2 regions of the Metabacillus sp. 84 genome follow, and region 2 is predicted to be linked to the other one. Evidence: riboswitches for the same ligand, from Rfam matches in the RefSeq annotation. Region 2 holds a riboswitch; the other holds the start of a gene.
The links. A riboswitch is a leader RNA that binds a small molecule or an ion and turns the genes downstream of it on or off. The one in region 2 is predicted to bind cyclic di-AMP.
Positions count from the first base shown of each region.

Region 1: another riboswitch for cyclic di-AMP. It lies ahead of ACQCV8_RS16395 (CBS domain-containing protein); the one in region 2 lies ahead of ACQCV8_RS01185 (dicarboxylate/amino acid:cation symporter).

Region 1 is NZ_JBNILN010000011.1:95,384-107,957, forward strand. Features, by position in the region: gene ACQCV8_RS16365 (endo alpha-1,4 polygalactosaminidase) at 1-261, shown strand, start outside; gene ACQCV8_RS16370 (CdaR family transcriptional regulator) at 343-1,458, shown strand; gene glcD (glycolate oxidase subunit GlcD) at 1,546-2,958, shown strand; gene ACQCV8_RS16380 ((Fe-S)-binding protein) at 2,955-4,286, shown strand; gene ACQCV8_RS16385 (RDD family protein) at 4,345-4,839, opposite strand; gene ACQCV8_RS16390 (dimethylarginine dimethylaminohydrolase family protein) at 5,003-5,848, opposite strand; gene ACQCV8_RS16395 (CBS domain-containing protein) at 5,963-6,373, opposite strand; cyclic di-AMP (ydaO/yuaA leader) riboswitch at 6,500-6,638, opposite strand; gene ACQCV8_RS16400 (NupC/NupG family nucleoside CNT transporter) at 6,997-8,175, shown strand; gene ACQCV8_RS16405 (MerR family transcriptional regulator) at 8,398-9,162, opposite strand; gene ACQCV8_RS16410 (AraC family transcriptional regulator) at 9,369-10,304, shown strand; gene ACQCV8_RS16415 (DUF1761 domain-containing protein) at 10,322-10,711, shown strand; gene ACQCV8_RS16420 (FecCD family ABC transporter permease) at 10,745-11,752, opposite strand; gene ACQCV8_RS16425 (FecCD family ABC transporter permease) at 11,749-12,574, opposite strand, start outside.
Region 2 is NZ_JBNILN010000001.1:216,892-221,016, forward strand. Features, by position in the region: gene ACQCV8_RS01180 (DedA family protein) at 225-821, opposite strand; gene ACQCV8_RS01185 (dicarboxylate/amino acid:cation symporter) at 952-2,199, opposite strand; cyclic di-AMP (ydaO/yuaA leader) riboswitch at 2,369-2,508, opposite strand; gene ACQCV8_RS01190 (DUF6612 family protein) at 2,737-3,672, shown strand; gene ACQCV8_RS01195 (twin-arginine translocase TatA/TatE family subunit) at 4,015-4,125, opposite strand, start outside.

The sequences.
Region 1 (12,574 bases), on a different contig from region 2:
ATCATCCAAAACTGGGGGATGAATACCGCTGCCAAAACTGCACCCTATATTGATGGCTTTATGTGGGAGGGTTTTCAATATACGAAAATCAGGGAGGATCAATGGTCTTTAAATTGGATAAAAAAAATGCGCGGCTTGTCAGATGAGCACGGGTTCAAAATTTTTACCGTTTCAAGCAAGGAGAAAGCAAAGAGTGCAAAATATTCAGCTGATCATGGATTTGTTCACTTTTATACACCGAAGGACTATCAGGAATGGTAAAAGATTTTGACAGGCTGATGCGCAAGGAAATGGAGTACCGGGACTATCCTTCTATTAAAACCCTTCAAAGGAGTGCAATCGATGCTGTTGCCTGATTTAGCGGACAAAATTGTGGAAGAAGTCAAAAAAGTAATTCATGAAGATGTCATTGTCGTTTCTTCTGAAGGAACCATTATTGCCAGTACAGACGAAAGAAGAAAAGGAAGCTTTCATGAAGGCGCCAGAACAGCCTCTGTCGGGAAACGGAATGTCATCATCTCAACAGAAGATGAAAAGAAGCTTTCCGGAGTAAAGGCTGGCATGAATCTGCCGGTTTTCTTTCAGGGGGAGGTTGCCTGTGTAATCGGAATTACCGGGTCGCCAGAGCGCATCTTGCCTTTAGGGGAAGTAGTCCGCAAAATGACAGAGCTGCTTATAAGGGAAAACTATTACTCAGAGCAGCTCAATTGGGAGGCCCGCAGCAGGGAAGCCTTCATCTTTGATTGGATCCAGCTGAAAGAATGGTCTGATCCGTTTATCAGACGGGCTCAGGTATTGCATATTGATCTGCTGCCTCACAGAATGGCGGCGATTGCTGTATTTCAAGAGGAAGCCCTTTTCCACAAAAAAATTTCCGCGATTCTGCAGACGTGGCAGAACAGCCACCAGGAGGATATCTTCGTACGATGGGGTCACAACCGGATTGTGATGCTTTTTCAAGCAGAAAATCCAGCCTATACCAAAAGCAGAATCGCGGCATATCACACTTATTTGGAGGAACAGCTCAATCAGCCTGTTTATCTCGGTGCTGGAAAAACTGTCAAACCCCAAAGGCTATCAGAATCTTATATCCAGGCTGAAAGAGCCCTAAAATCTTCAGGAGTAAAGCGCAGAGTGATTTTTGATGAAGATTTGACGGTCGAAATGCTGCTATGCGAAGTCCGGCCGGAAACAAAGGAAGAGTACATTGAACGGATTCTATCCCCGCTGCTGCCTGAGAGAGACCTGTACCAAACCCTTATCATGCTTTTTGAGAAAAACCATTCACTCAAAAAAACAGCAGAAGGACTGCATATCCATATCAACACCTTACATTACAGGCTGAAGAAAATAGAAGAGCTGACGTCTTTGAATCCATCGAGTATCAACGATGCCCTTATTCTCTATCTCGCTGTTCTGCTCATGGATGATCACCCAAAACCTAATGGTATATTCTAATCTATTTTTATAGGAATCTACATAGCGGGCTGAGCCCGCTTTCTTTTATACTGTTAGAAAGCGCTTACTTATAAAGGTGGGATTGATATGCTGAACGCAGAATTCAAAGAAAGATTGATTGCCGCTGTCGGCAAAAGCAACGTAGAAGACTCGAACGCAAGCCGTCTTGTCTATTCCTATGATGCGACACCGAATTTCCAGGCGCTTCCGGAAGCTGTCGTATCACCCAGATCTGCTGGAGAGGTATCCCAGGTAGTCAAGCTTTGCGGACAATACAGTGTCCCGATTGTGCCTAGAGGATCCGGTACGAACCTTTGTGCCGGGACCTGCCCGACAGAAGGCGGGATTGTCCTCCTATTTAAGCACTTGAACAAAATTCTTGAAATCGATGAAGAAAACCTGACTGTCACAGTTCAGCCTGGGGCGCTTACTTTGGATATCATCCATGAAGTTGAAGCAATTGGACTGTTTTATCCTCCAGATCCCAGCTCTATGAAAATTTCTACAATCGGAGGAAATATCAGTGAAAATTCCGGAGGACTGCGCGGACTGAAATACGGTGTTACCCGTGATTATGTTATGGCTTTAGAGGTTGTTCTCGCTAATGGAGACATCATCCGGACAGGGGGAAAGCTTGCGAAAGACGTGGCAGGCTATGATTTTACCCGTTTGTTTGTCGGCTCTGAAGGAACACTTGGAATTGTAACTGAGGCAACACTGAAGCTGATCCCAATGCCGGAATCAAAAAGCACGATGCTCGCCATGTATCAGGATCTGGAAGCAGCCGCAAAATCCGTTTCAGCCATTATCTCCGGAAAAATCATTCCTGCAACGCTTGAATTTTTAGATCAGCCGACCTTGAAGGCAGTCGAAGACTTCGCCAATATTGGACTGCCGACGGATGTGAAAGCGGTTCTGCTTATAGAGCAGGACGGTCCTGAAGATCTTGTAGCAAGGGATATGCAAAAAATGGCGGACATCTGCAAAAAGGAACAGGCCGTTTCGGTTCAGCTTGCGCAAACGGACCAGGAAGCAGAAGCACTGCGGACTGCGAGGCGGTCAGCCTTATCCGCTCTTGCCCGATTGAAACCTGCAACCATTCTCGAGGATGCGACTGTACCAAGATCCGAAATAGCAAACATGGTCAGAGCCATCAATGAAATTGCGTTGAAATACCGGGTTCAGATTTGTACGTTCGGACACGCAGGCGACGGGAACCTCCATCCAACTGCTGCAGCCGATGCCCGGGACAATGACGAAATGGAACGGGTTGAAAAAGCATTTGCAGAAATATTTGAAAAAGCAATAGAACTCGGCGGGACCATTACCGGAGAGCATGGAGTCGGTGAAATGAAGGCACCTTATCTCGAATTAAAATTAGGGGCAGCTGGCATATCGGCAATGAAAGCTGTTAAAAACGCGCTGGATCCCGGCAACATCATGAACCCGGGGAAAGTATTTGCGAAAGACACAAGAAAAAGGGTGGTCGTGTCATCATGACAACAGAACAGGAAAGGGAAAAAATACAAGACCAGTTCAAGCAGCGCATGAATGAAGATGAACTGCTGAACTGTATGAGATGCGGCTTCTGTCTTCCCTCCTGCCCGACATATATCGAGTCAGACTTTGACGAAGCCCACTCACCAAGAGGAAGGATCGCTTTGATGAAGGGCGTCGTCGATGGATTGATCGAACCTGATGAAGATGTGGAGCGGTCATTGGATCTTTGCCTTGGCTGCCGGGCATGTGAGCCGGTTTGTCCATCAGGTGTGAGGTACGGACATTTACTGGAGGAAGCACGCGATATTATCAATCAAAATAAAAAGCATTCCCTTCCTGTCAGGGTGTTGAGGAAGGCTGCATTCCACCATTTGTTCCCCCATCAGAGCAGGATGAGAAATATCACCGGTCTGCTTGGGTTTTATCAGCGGTCGGGCTTGCAGAAGATTGCCCGGAATATCGGGGTTCTGAAGCTGTTTCCTGAAACGCTGGCGACAATGGAGAAAGTGCTCCCTCCCGTACCGCCGATGAAAGAATTGAAAAATCGTCCTGAATTCCTGCCCTCTCAAGGAGCGGCCTCTAAACGTGTGGCCTTTTTCAGCGGCTGTTTAATGGATACGATGTTTATGGACACCAATAATAAGACCGCCAAGCTCCTTCAGGCAGCTGGCTGTGAGATCGTCATTCCGAAAAACCAGGCATGCTGCGGGGCCCTTCACGGACATAGCGGAGAAAAAGCGGAAGCAAAAGAGCTTGCAAAACGAAATATTCAGGCTTTTGAGAATCTGAATGCAGACTATATCATCACCAATGCAGGCGGCTGCGGAGCCTTTCTTATTGAATATGGTCATCTCCTGCAGGATGAACCGGACTGGCGGGAAAGGGCAGAAGCGTTTTCCGCAAAACTTAAGGATTTTACAGAGGTGCTGATTGAGTGCGGGTTTCATCACAGCATCCCTCTTTCTCTCTCCTCCAGGGTAATTACCTATCAGGATTCCTGCCATCTTAAGAATGTCATGCGCACCTCCTCCGCTCCCAGAAAACTGCTTCATGCCATTAAAGGAGCCGAGCTCAGGGAGATGAAGGATGCAGACCGCTGCTGCGGGTCAGCCGGAATTTACAATATTGTTGAATCAGAGATGAGTATGCAAATTCTTGATCATAAAATGGAGCAGGCAAAAGCCTCACATGCAGCGGTAATCGCAACCGCCAACCCTGGATGCCTTCTGCAAATGCAGCTCGGGATTGAACGGGAAGGGCTCAGCGATAAAATGAAAGCATATCATCTTGCAGATATACTGTATGAAGCAATGGAAAAAGGAGGCTAAGCCTATATAAGGGACATAGTCCACTGCAAAACCCAGTAACGGAGGTGCCTAATCCAGGTCAGTTCCTTTCTTTCACCGCCACTCTGGTTCCTGATGCCCAATCATGAATGAATTTTCTGTCATGATTTAAAAAAGGGACAATCAAATAAACCAAGGCGGCACCATTTGCAGCGTAGGCAACCATGATTATGACCAGCTCTGGCAAATCGGTCGGCAAAAAAAATCTCCAAACGGCAAAATGAGCCATCTCCCAAGGTAAAAATTTTATCATCGATCGAACAAGTGACCTGGATAGACTTACCCCTGTATTTACTGAGCCCGCTACTCTTAATTTTGCTGCTCTTTTCCCCAGGGTCGTCTGAAATGGAGAAGCTTCAAAAATGCTAAAGTACAAATACACAGGCAACGTTAAAATAAAAAAGCTGCTAAGATGCGCAGTAAACGCATTACCCATAAACAAAGGCGATAACAGAGGAGATAAAAGACCCAATACCATCCCATATCCCACTATGATTATGTAGTCAATCAAAAAAGCAGTGAAACGGCGCCTCATAAACATTCCCCCCCTCTTTATGTAGATCATATGCGTTACAGGTAAAACACTGATCCATATCAGGGTTGATTTTTCATGAGGGAGGGATACGTTGGATTTACTTTAAGTGTGAAATAAGAGAATGGGTGCAGCCGCTATTTATTGCATAGCCTAAAGGCGCAGCTTATCCCCTTAACAACGGAAGAGTACAGCATCGGAAAGCGCCACCTGATTTAATAATTTCCGATAGATCGGCTTCGATGATTTCATAACCAAGTTTCTTCAGCTGATTATTTGTGTGCTTGTTACCTGGCAGGGCGATCAGCTTCTTATAGTCGATCGAGAGCACATTCACACCCAGTCTGAATTGATCCTCTTCGTTTACTTCAATCATGTTAAATCGTGCCGACAGCTTATCAATTTCATCCTGATTAAGTGCCGGTGGATATAAAAGCGCTTCATTTTCCGAAATAATATTAAACACACAATCCAGATGGAGGTATTCTTTTTTAATCGGAACAGGAACGATTTCATACCCCGGCAAATAATTTTGAAGCAGTGGAACACTCTCAGAGGAAGTTCTTTCGCTGATCCCTACATAAACGGTCCGGCCATGAATGAGGACATCTCCCCCCTCAATTCCAGCCCCCTTCAAATCCACGAATTCAGCATCTGCGTTTGTCAGCCATTCCTTTAATAAAGCTTCTTCTCCAAACCTGATGTCCATTTCCATATTGGCAATAAATATCTTCCTTCCGATCGTAAACCCTATATCTCTTGTGAACACTTGCTCGGGGTACTTTTCAGACGGTTCCAGAAGGTGCGTCTCAATACCCTGAGACTCAAGAATCCGGACAAACTCTTTATGCTGCCTGGCAGCCTTTTCTGTGTTTAATTTTTCATGCTGATAATGTTTTTGTGTCTCATTAATAACCTCTTCAATTTTCAAATATTTCGCAGGGCACAATAAAACATGCTTCAATGGAGCAAATTCGGTTTCGCAGTAGATCTGGAACTCAGATTCAGACATCGATAATCCTCCCAGTAAGCTAATGATTATGAGAATTAGTGTCTCCATATAGATGCCAGTTAACCCATTACGAGTGCGAAGCTATCGGTTTATATGAAATACATCCATAAATGTTCAGATTTTGTTAAAGAGCTGCTCCGCACAATATTCAATAATTTCCCTCCTGCGGATAATACCGATAAATATCCCCTGATCATCCACTACAGGAACAAAATTCTGTTCCATTGCCCTGGAAATAATCTCTTCCATTTTGGCATGTATGGGAACAGGTTCGTTCGTTCGGTGCAGTTCTATTTCACTGATACTGATTCTATTCGTCGTGTCAAAAGTTAAGTTGGGAGTATTTTTTAATTTCCAAAGCAAGTCGCCTTCCGTAAGGGTGGCAACATATCTTCCTTCATCATCTAAAAGCGGAAGGGCCGTATAACGGTGGTATTCCATCTTTTCCAGCGCCTGTCTCATGGTCGATTGAACGGGCAAGTGAATGACTTCTTTTTTTGGGAGCAAGAAAAACGCTATGTTCATTTTGCATATTAACCCCTTTTTGATTTCGTATATAGTTCGGCAATACAAAAAGACCGTCGATTTCCAAAAGGCAAAAGCTGCAGAAAAAAACAGCATAAAAAGCCCTTTAGAACAAGGCGGTCTCGTGACCTCCTTCGCTTTAGCCTGCGAAGTTAGCTGACGGGCAGGATGGCGAAAGAGTTCTTTCATCCCTTCTATAAATAGAATTAGCCCCTGAAAATTGGTTCCTCCGCTCCCGCTGTGCGGGATTAAGCCATTTACATTTTCATGTCTATATTACTCTCACCCATAGCCCTATGTAAATGTGAGATTTTTACTATAAGCCAGCCTGTGATTCATTGCCGTTCCAATATCCGGAATTTGCTCTGAATTTCATACTTTTGCGGAAGATTATGACTTTTTACTTGTTCCTATTAAGAAAACGAATTCATTTTTTTCAATTAACCCCTTTCTTATTAGTTGGAAATCAGTATAATAGGAAAGGGCATTCGACGTCATTAATCGACAGTTTTTTCTGCAGCCGTGTGCTAGCTTGGGAAAGTTTGGGTAAAGATAAGTACATGCAGCAATTGCTTATACGGTCCCTTGTCATCATTCGTTTACTACATAAGGAGGTTTCAGCATTGAATATCATCATTCCGCTACTAGGGATTGCGGTCGTTCTGCTGCTGGCGTATTTAGTCAGCAACAATAAAAAACAAATTAAGTATAAACCGATCATCATCATGCTTGTACTTCAAATAATCTTAACCTTCATCCTCTTAAATACAGGCATTGGTTTGTTTATCATTGAAGGAATTTCTGCCTTATTCACGAAACTGTTAGAGTATGCCGCAAGTGGAATCAACTTTGTTTTTGGCGGAATCGCAAACGCAGAAGAAATGCCTTTTTTCCTGAATGTCCTGCTTCCGATCGTATTTATCTCCGCTTTAATCGGAATTGCCCAGCACATTAAACTTCTTCCGCTTATCATCAAATACCTTGGATTGGTCCTGAGCAAAATAAACGGTATGGGCAAACTTGAGTCTTATAATGCAGTTGCCTCAGCTATTTTCGGTCAATCTGAAGTATTTATATCCGTTAAGAAACAGCTCGGATACCTGCCGGATCACCGGTTGTACACATTATGCACATCAGCTATGTCAACGGTCTCGGCCTCTATCCTTGGAGCATATATGACAATGATCGATCCGAAGTTTGTCATTGTAGCTTTGGTGCTTAACCTTTTCGGCGGATTTATTATCGTAAATCTTATCAACCCGTACGAGGTTACAGATGAAGAGGACTTCGTCCAGGTTCAAGAGGGGGAAAAGCAGACCTTTTTCGAAATGCTTGGCGAATACATCATGGACGGATTCAAAGTAGCGATTATCGTTGGAGCTATGCTGATTGGATTTGTTGCTCTTATTGCAGCGATTAATGACCTGTTCAGCATTATTTTCGGTATCACGTTCCAAACGATGCTTGGTTATGTATTTGCTCCATTTGCCTTCATGATTGGAGTACCTGCAGCAGAAGTTGTACAAGCCGGTACAATAATGGCAACCAAGCTCGTCTCCAATGAGTTTGTCGCCATGCTGGATCTGTCGAAAATGACAGAGCTTTCCGAACGGACGACAGCGATCATATCCGTTTTCCTCGTTTCCTTTGCAAACTTCTCCTCCATCGGTATTATCACCGGTGCCGTAAAAGGATTGCACGAACAAAAAGGAAACGTCGTGGCCCGCTTCGGAATGAAACTGCTATACGGAGCTACCTTGGTCAGTTTCTTATCAGCAGCAATTGTCGGTTTGCTTATTTAAAATAGCCGCGCGGCTTTTGATGCCGCGCGGCCTTTTTATTCGTCTTCTATAAGGGTTTCAGCAAGAATGGCATGGCCCCTCTGCACCTTGTTTGCCTGGCAAGATTGCCTGAGCGCTGGGTGACTAAACTAATCTGCCGGCTATTTTTTGGCCTCGCTTCGGCGCTGTTTAACAGGACTTAAAGGTACAGAGGCCTAAGGCCCCGTATTGTTTCATGTCAAATTACTTTTTCCGGCCGGTATAGACATAAATAGCATCTCTCAAAAATTCAGCGAGTCCGGGCTGCTGCTCATCATAATACGCTTTAAACCGTTCGTCTTCTGCATACATGTCCCCCAGTCCCGCATGTGCCTCTTTGCTGTACTCTGCCCAGTAGTGATTGAGCCATTGCTTGTGGAGGCGGACTGTATTTTGCGCTTCAGCGCTAGCAGGATCACCTGTTTTGTAGGCTTCAGCTAATGCCGTTTTCACTTTCTGTTCAAGCAGGGTTACTTCCTCGTACTGCTCTTTGGACATGTTTTTCAATTTTTCATTTGACCGCCTAATGGCATCCTCTCCGTATTTACTGCGAATTTCCTTTCCATACTTTTCCTCATTTTCGTCTATCTGCTTTTGTTTAAAGCCTTCGAACTTTTCGTGATCTGACATGGTTATTCTCCCTTCGTCCGCTGCGATTGTCTTTTCCACATTGGAAATGAGCAAATCGAGCTGCTTCCGTTTTTCCAGGAGTTTTTCACGATGTTCTATAAGGGCTTTGGCTCCGCTGAAGGAAGGGTCAGCCAGTATTGCCTGAATTTGTTCGAGACTGATGCCCAGTTCACGGTAGAAAAGAATCTGCTGCAGCCGATCTACTTCTGCAGCCCCATAAATTCTGTACCCCGACGAGTTCATTCTAGCCGGCTTTAGAATGCGGATCTCATCGTAATATCGCAAGGTTCTGGCTGTAACTCCCGAAATCTTCGCAAGCTTCTGCACAGTATATTCCATCTGTGTTCACCTCCTGATAAGTTCAGATTACACCTTGACGCAGCGTGAAGGTCAATGGCTTTATACATTTTACATTTCAGCCATATTTTAGATGCCGGCATGCTTCATAAGCAGTGGAAGCAGCTTTGAATCAGATTAAAAAAGAGTAGAGTTTATGTTCACGTACCTCCATAATGGATATGAATTCTTAAAGGAAGGGAACCGAAATGAACATCCGACATGATCAGCAGAAGCATTTAGAACGAGTCATCGATTATATAGAAGATAATATCCAGGAGGCTCTCCCGCTGGAAAAGCTTGCAGCCGTCTCCACGTATTCGGCCTTCCATTTTCAGAGGCTGTTTAAGAGGATGACAGGCGAAACCCCTGCCACCTATGTAAAGCGGCTTCGTCTGGAGGATGCTGCCCATTTGCTTATTTATGAGCCAGACCTTCCTGTAACTCATGTGGCACATCAGTGCGGATTTTCATCATTATCTTATTTTACCTCTTCTTTCAGGGAAGCATTTGAAAGCAGTCCGAAAGAATGGCGTGAAGGATCTTATTTGGCACGCTTTCCGCGTGAGTATAAAGATAGCAAGAAATCGAAACTTTTCAGCAAGAATAGAGAAGCAATATGGACCCCTCACCACTATAATCAGTTTAGGTGGCTTGACTTAAGCAAGGTTCAGATCATTCATCTCCCTTCCTGCAAAACTGAAAAAAGACATCATATGGGTTCTTACATCAGCGGAATTCCCCAGACTTGGGGGGAACTCTATCACTGGGCTAACGCGAGAGACCTTATACATCAAGATGCGCTGATGCTTGGTTATCCGAAGAATAACCCTTACATTACCCCGCCAGAGAAGAGCCGGTACGAATGTCATATAGAGCTAGAAAGCAGGACCGCAGAGGGTGTGAACCTGTCCTCATTTCATGGAGGGAAGCATGTGCTGTATGAATTTGATGAGCCGGTACCATACAGCGATCGGGGAATGCTGATTGAGTGTTATTCTGAACTATACAGCTTCTGGCTTCCCGGGAGCGGGTTCAAATACTTAGGAAAACCTGTTGAACTGGTTCAGGTGAGACCTCTGCCAGGAACCCTCAAGCTTGATTGCAGGATCAAAGCCATCGCACTTGCTATTGAACCTAAATAGAATAGGAGGAAAAATATATGGGAATTGACTGGACACAGATGAATGTTTGGGCGATTTTAGCCGGCGGTGCACTATACATGTTCTATGGAGCCATTTATTATTCTATTTTACTAAAAAATAAAGGTGAATTTGCCGCTAATGAAAGCAAAGGGCCGGGCAAATATGCCGCCTCAGCTGCAATCGCGTTCATCAGTTCACTTTTAATTGGAATTCTTGTCGTTTCGGCCGGTGCCGAAACATGGATTTCTGGAGCCGCTGCAGGTTTCATAGTAGGGCTGATCATCACTCTCGTTTACTTGAAAAATTCTTTGTTCGGCTTACTGAGCAGAAGAGCTCTTTTCATCGCGGCCGGTGACCATCTCATTATTTTCACCCTGCTTGGAGCAGTCCACGGAATTTGGTCATGAAAGAGCCGTACTCGTCTTGAGTACGGCTCCTTGTTATTTTTTCATAAGCAAATACATAAAGTACGGGGCTCCAATGATGGCTGCCACGATTCCTGCCGGTACCCCCTCTGGTTCGATTACATTCCGGCCTATTGTATCAGCCAGCAGCAGGAGCCAGCCGCCTAAAAGAATCGCAGCAGGCATGAACAATTGGTGTCTTGGGCCGAGTATTGCTTTTGCGATGTGCGGGGCGAGCAGACCTATAAAAGCAATTCCTCCTGTCACAGAAACGGCAGAAGCTGCAAGTGCTACAGCTGCAAGCAGCAGAACAACCCGTTCCTTCTCAAGTGAAATCCCAAGTCCGATTGCCGTTTGGGCGTTAAGCCCGAGGATGTTAAGCCTGTTGGCTTTATATAAAGAAAATGGGATTAGAATCACCAGCCATGGAAGAAGAGCCCACACGAAGGGCCAATCTGTCCCCCAAATACTGCCCGCAAGCCATTTTGAGATAAAATCGACTTTCTCCCTCTCTGCAGACGAGATGAGGACAATCATCAATCCTGACAGGGCGGCAGAGAAACCAACTCCGACGAGTACCAGTCTTACCGGCTGGAGGCCCTCCTGTTTGCTGAACGAGAAAAGATAAATCAGGCAGGCAGTAAGCATGGCTCCCATAAATGCAACAAACGGAAGCAAATAGATAAACGTACCAGGGTCTATTGGAGAAAACAAAAAGAAAATGGCGATTGCAGCACCGGCACCCGAATTGATTCCGATAATACCTGGTTCAGCTAAATCGTTTTTCGTAACGCCTTGTAAGATCACGCCTGAAAGAGCCAAAGCCATACCGGCAAGCAAGGTGATCACGATTCTCGGAAGACGGATCGAGAAAAGGATAAACTCTTCTTTAAACGTCCCTTGACCGAGCAGGACCGGGACAAAACGATCCAAAGAAATGGAGGAGTATCCTAACCCCATTCCTGTAAATACAGTTAAGAAAATACATACAGCCAGCCCAATCAGCACAAGCTTCTGTTTTTTGAGAAGGGATGAAGGAATCACGTAAAAGCTCTCCCTCCTTTATGAACAATATATAAAAAGAATGGCAATCCGAGTATAGAAATGACGGCCGCAACAGGAGTCTCATATGGGGCATTGATTAAGCGGGCCGCTGTATCAGCCAGCAGCATGAATGCGGCCCCTCCAATTGCAGACATTGGAAGGATATAGCGGTAATCCGTACCGACAATCCATCTGACGATATGAGGGACCATTAATCCTGCAAAGGCCATATTTCCAGCCAGCGCCACAGCGGCACCTGTAAGAATGATAATCACGATAAACAAAATCGCTTTTATTTGACCGGTCCGCTGCCCTAAGCCTACCGCAACCTCTTCACTTAAACTGAGAATCGTCAGCTGCTTCGACAGGAGGATCGCGATCAGGATGCCGACGGTTATGCTTGGAATTACAAGCTGAAGCTGTGTCCATGTTGTTCCGGCCATCCCGCCTGCGGTCCACATTGAAACATCCTTTGATAGTTTAAAATAAATGGAAAGCCCTTCCGCTATAGCGAATAGAAAGGCCGATACCGCTGCTCCGGCCAGTACAATCCGAAACGGTGAAAAACCTCCTTTTTGAGAGGCACCTATCGCCATAACCATCATTGCACCTGCTGCTGCTCCGGCAAAACAGGCGCCCATAATAACAAAATAATTGGCTCCAGGAATGAACGCCAATGTCAAGGCCAGGGCTGCATTGGCTCCTGCTGTCAGACCGAGCAGACCCGGGTCTGCGAGAGGGTTGCGTGTCATACCCTGCATGATCGCACCTGCTGCAGACAAACCGGCTCCGACAAAGATGGCTGCCAGTTCACGGGGAAAT
Region 2 (4,125 bases):
GCCTTCGATTTACTGGTTCCTGCGCCTGATTATCATATGAAAATTTACGCTTTTACTGAAGTGAAGCTTGAAGAGACTTTTCCTGCCGTTGTTTAATCCAGAGATTTTTTAACCGTGGCGGACGGTGGCGGGTGATGCCGGTCTTATGCCTTCCCCATGACTCAGCACCGCTTATAGATAAGCTAATCCAATAAACATAATAAAAAACTCTGCAGCCGCAGAGTTTAAGCTGTTTTTCTTTTATTTGCGCTTTTAGCAAACAGATAAACGGCTATGACCATCAAAAATATAATAATAAGCGGAATCATATAGGGCTGAGCAGCTTCCTTAATATGCATCCAGTTGCTTCCAAGCTGAATGCCGAGAATTAAAAATAAAATGGTCCACGGGATCATGGCTGCAACAGTATACACTGTAAATTTCCAAACAGGCATTTTGGCTACGCCCGCCGGAATCGAGATGGCATGCCTTACAACAGGAATAAACCGCGCGAAAAAAATGACCCCTGTTCCGTATTTTCCAAACCATTGCTCGGATAAGTCGAGGTGTTTTTTATTGACGAGAAGATACTTCCCGTATTTCTCTAGAATCGGACGGCCCCCGTAATACCCAAGCCAATAAAGAAACAGCTGAGCCAGTGTTCCTCCAATTACTCCAGCTGCAACAGCTCCGGCAAATCCTATTCTCCCTAAGGAGACCAGATATCCTCCATAACCAAGCACAATCTCACTTGGAATCATTTCAATCATCAAGCCAATGGCAATTCCAAAGTAGCCTAAATCAGCAAGTCCCTCGAACATACTAAAAATAAATTCTTTCATATGCTGCTCCTTTGCACCTTAAAATCCTTTATTCTACTATACGTCTGAAAAAGACAAGTATTCTGCAGAAAATTTCCGGTCATACAAAAAGCCGGCAGCTTTACCGCTGCCGGCTTTTCTCCTGAAAGATTTACATGCTTTGCACAACTTTTTCTTCAGTTGGCAGGCTTCCATTCTTCTTTTCCGTCTCTGCCACGATTACTGCGCATGCGGCATCCCCGGTAATGTTAAGTGAAGTTCTGGCCATATCAAGAAGACGGTCGATTCCAAGTATTAAGGCTATCCCCTCTACTGGAAGATTAACTGAATTCAGGACAAGTGCCAGCATAATTAATCCTACTCCAGGAACCCCCGCCGTTCCGATACTTGCAAGGACAGCTGTAAGAACAACGGTCAATAGAGCCGTGATCGTTAAATCCACCCCATAAACCTGGGCTATAAATACTGTAGCCACCCCTTGCATGATCGCCGTTCCATCCATATTAATGGTTGCCCCAAGAGGCTGAACAAATCCGCTGATTTGCTTTGGAACGCCAAGATTTTTCTGGGCTGTTTCCATCGAAAGCGGAAGAGTCGCATTACTGCTTGACGTACTGAAGCCAACGGTCATTGCCGGTGCAAATCCTTTAAAGAACCAGATTGGATTCTTTTTCGCAAAGATCATGACACTGGAACCATACGTCACGATTGCGTGAACAATAAGTGCAATAAGAACGACGATAAAATAAACTCCCATCGCTTTAATCGCATCGAATCCCTGGCTGCCAATTGCTGTCGCAATCAGACCAAACGTCCCGTATGGCGCAAATTTCATAACAAGCCCGACAAGATACATCATTAGCTCATTTCCTTGTTCAAGGACCTTTTTCAGAGCAGATGTTTTCTCCCCAAGAATCGCAATTCCAACTCCAATAAATACAGAGAATGCGATGATTTGAAGCATGTTGCCGCTCGCCATTGCTTCAATTGGATTTTTCGGGAAAATATTCAGCAGTGTATCTGAAACGGAAGGAGCTTCCTGCGCTTCATAGCTGGCACTTTCCGTATTAAACTCCCCAGCATTTCCAGGCTGGATGATGAGTGCCAAACCCAGTGCAATTGTAATTGCAATAGCTGTTGTCGAAAGGAAAAACCCAATGGTCTTCAAGCCGATTCTTCCAAGCTTCTTCGGATCTCCAAGGCCTGCTACACCAAGAGTAATAGAGAAGAAGACAATGGGAACAACGAGCATGTTTATTAAATTCAGGAAGATGCGTCCAAGCGGAGTAAATAGGAACGTATCCAGCTGTTTAAATAAATCCGGAGAAGTAACGTTTAAAATAATTCCGACAATAGCTCCGGCAATAAGTCCAATAATAATTTTCGTCGCTAGTTTCATAAATGACCTCCCGTTTTACGAATTGTTAGATTAGAAGTGTAGCCTAGCAGATTTACCCAAAACAAGATGCTTGTAAAACCCATTCTGGAAAATACGCAAAAAAGCCGCGAGAAGAGATCTCGCGGCTTATAGGGTCAAATTTCGGATCCGTAGCTTGACATTCCACTGAAGCGTCTCTTCTTAGGCTTACGAGGTTAGCTGTCGGATTCGGACGAAGAGAATATGTCCTACCTGTAAAAGGATTCACCCCTAGTGCGGCCGCACTGATTGGTTCCCCCGTTCCCGTGTGGGATTAAGCGCATAAATATGATTTTGTAGTTTCATTATATACGAATAGTTTGTCAATTTGCAATTACAATTTTTCGAGAAAAATCGTCATTTTATTCCAAAATAAGGGTATAATAGAAATTTTTTTAAATAAAACAGGTATTTTATCTTAAATTTCTGTTTGGTTTATGAAAACCAAGGGTATGGAATTTTATGTTAGCAGTCCCAAAGGCTGTATAAAAAAACGACTGGAGAGTGACACATTTGAAAATGACAGCAAAACTTTCTTCCATGTTTTTGATCCTTTCATTGGTTTTATTCGGTTGCGGTACGGCGAAGGAAGAAACAACTGCCGCTCCCAAAGAGGAGAAAACAGCTACAGGGTCAAAAGAGGATGAAGCGTCTGAAAATGGAACAGAAGCAAAAGAAGCAGAAGCAGCAGAAGCTGAGGAGCCTGCAGCGGAAGAAACAGAAAAATCAGAAGAACAGCCTGCAGAAGAATTAACTGCAGAACAGGTTTTGGAAAAGTCGATTGCGGCTTATGAAGATGTGAAGAGCTTCTCCAGTGAAATGACAGTGGACCAGACTGTTGATGATGGACAGCAAGAAATCAAAACGGATGCCTCTATGCAAATAGAGCAAAATATGGATCCAATGCTGATCCACACTGTAAATACAACGAAATCTGCAGCAGACGGGTCTGAATTTTCTTTTGAATCATATGTAACCAAAGACAACTCTTATGTATCTCAAAATGGCGGAGAGTGGGCCGTAATGGCCACAGATCCTAATAACCCAATGGTACGATCTGAAGCTCAATCAAACCCGGCGGCTGATTTGGAAGGATTACAAGAAGTTGCAGGAGATATTAAGGTCAAAGAAGAAGACAGTGAATACATCATTTCTATTGATGAACCGAAGGAAGAATTCCTAAATCTTTATGGAGATATGGTTAATCAAATTACTTCTTCTCTTGGCGTAGACGGTGCATCTGCAGAATTAACTGATTTAAAGCTCTCTTATTCAATTGATAAAGAGACCTTCTTGCAGAATACTACAACTGTCATGATGTCAATGACAGTAGATGTTGAAGGCCAAACCATTGCCCTCGATCAGAAAGTCGATGGCACGTTCAGCAAGTACAATGAACTGAATGACCTGGAAGTCCCTGAAGAAGTAACCGATTCTGCACAGCCAATGGAGTAAATAATCAAATTGGACCTGCCGGTGGACTAGTGTGACTGCGAAGAACCCCCACCGTCAAATGGTTAGCCCGTTTAAAGCTTATCCATACGGATATCCAATCTAAATAAAAGGCTCTGTTAATTTAGCTTTTGATTACAGCCAGCAGGCGTTCGTTTATCTTTGGGCGGGCGGTAAGCCTCCTTGCCGCTATGCGGCAGCGGGATCTGCCCTATCCTGCCGCTCTCAAACGTAAAGGCTCACGCCCTTCTTTTCAGTCAACAGGTTTTAGTAATCAGCCCCATGCTTTAACATAGCCAATTAAAAAATGAACCGGCTGCCTTATGCCGGTTCATTTTCTATCTATTAGATACGATTTTCATCTGTCTTTTTTGCTTTTTCTTCATCCTCGTCCATCATCCCGCGGGTAGCATTTTTGAATTCCCGGAGCGTTCTTCCTGCTGCTTTCCCAAGCTC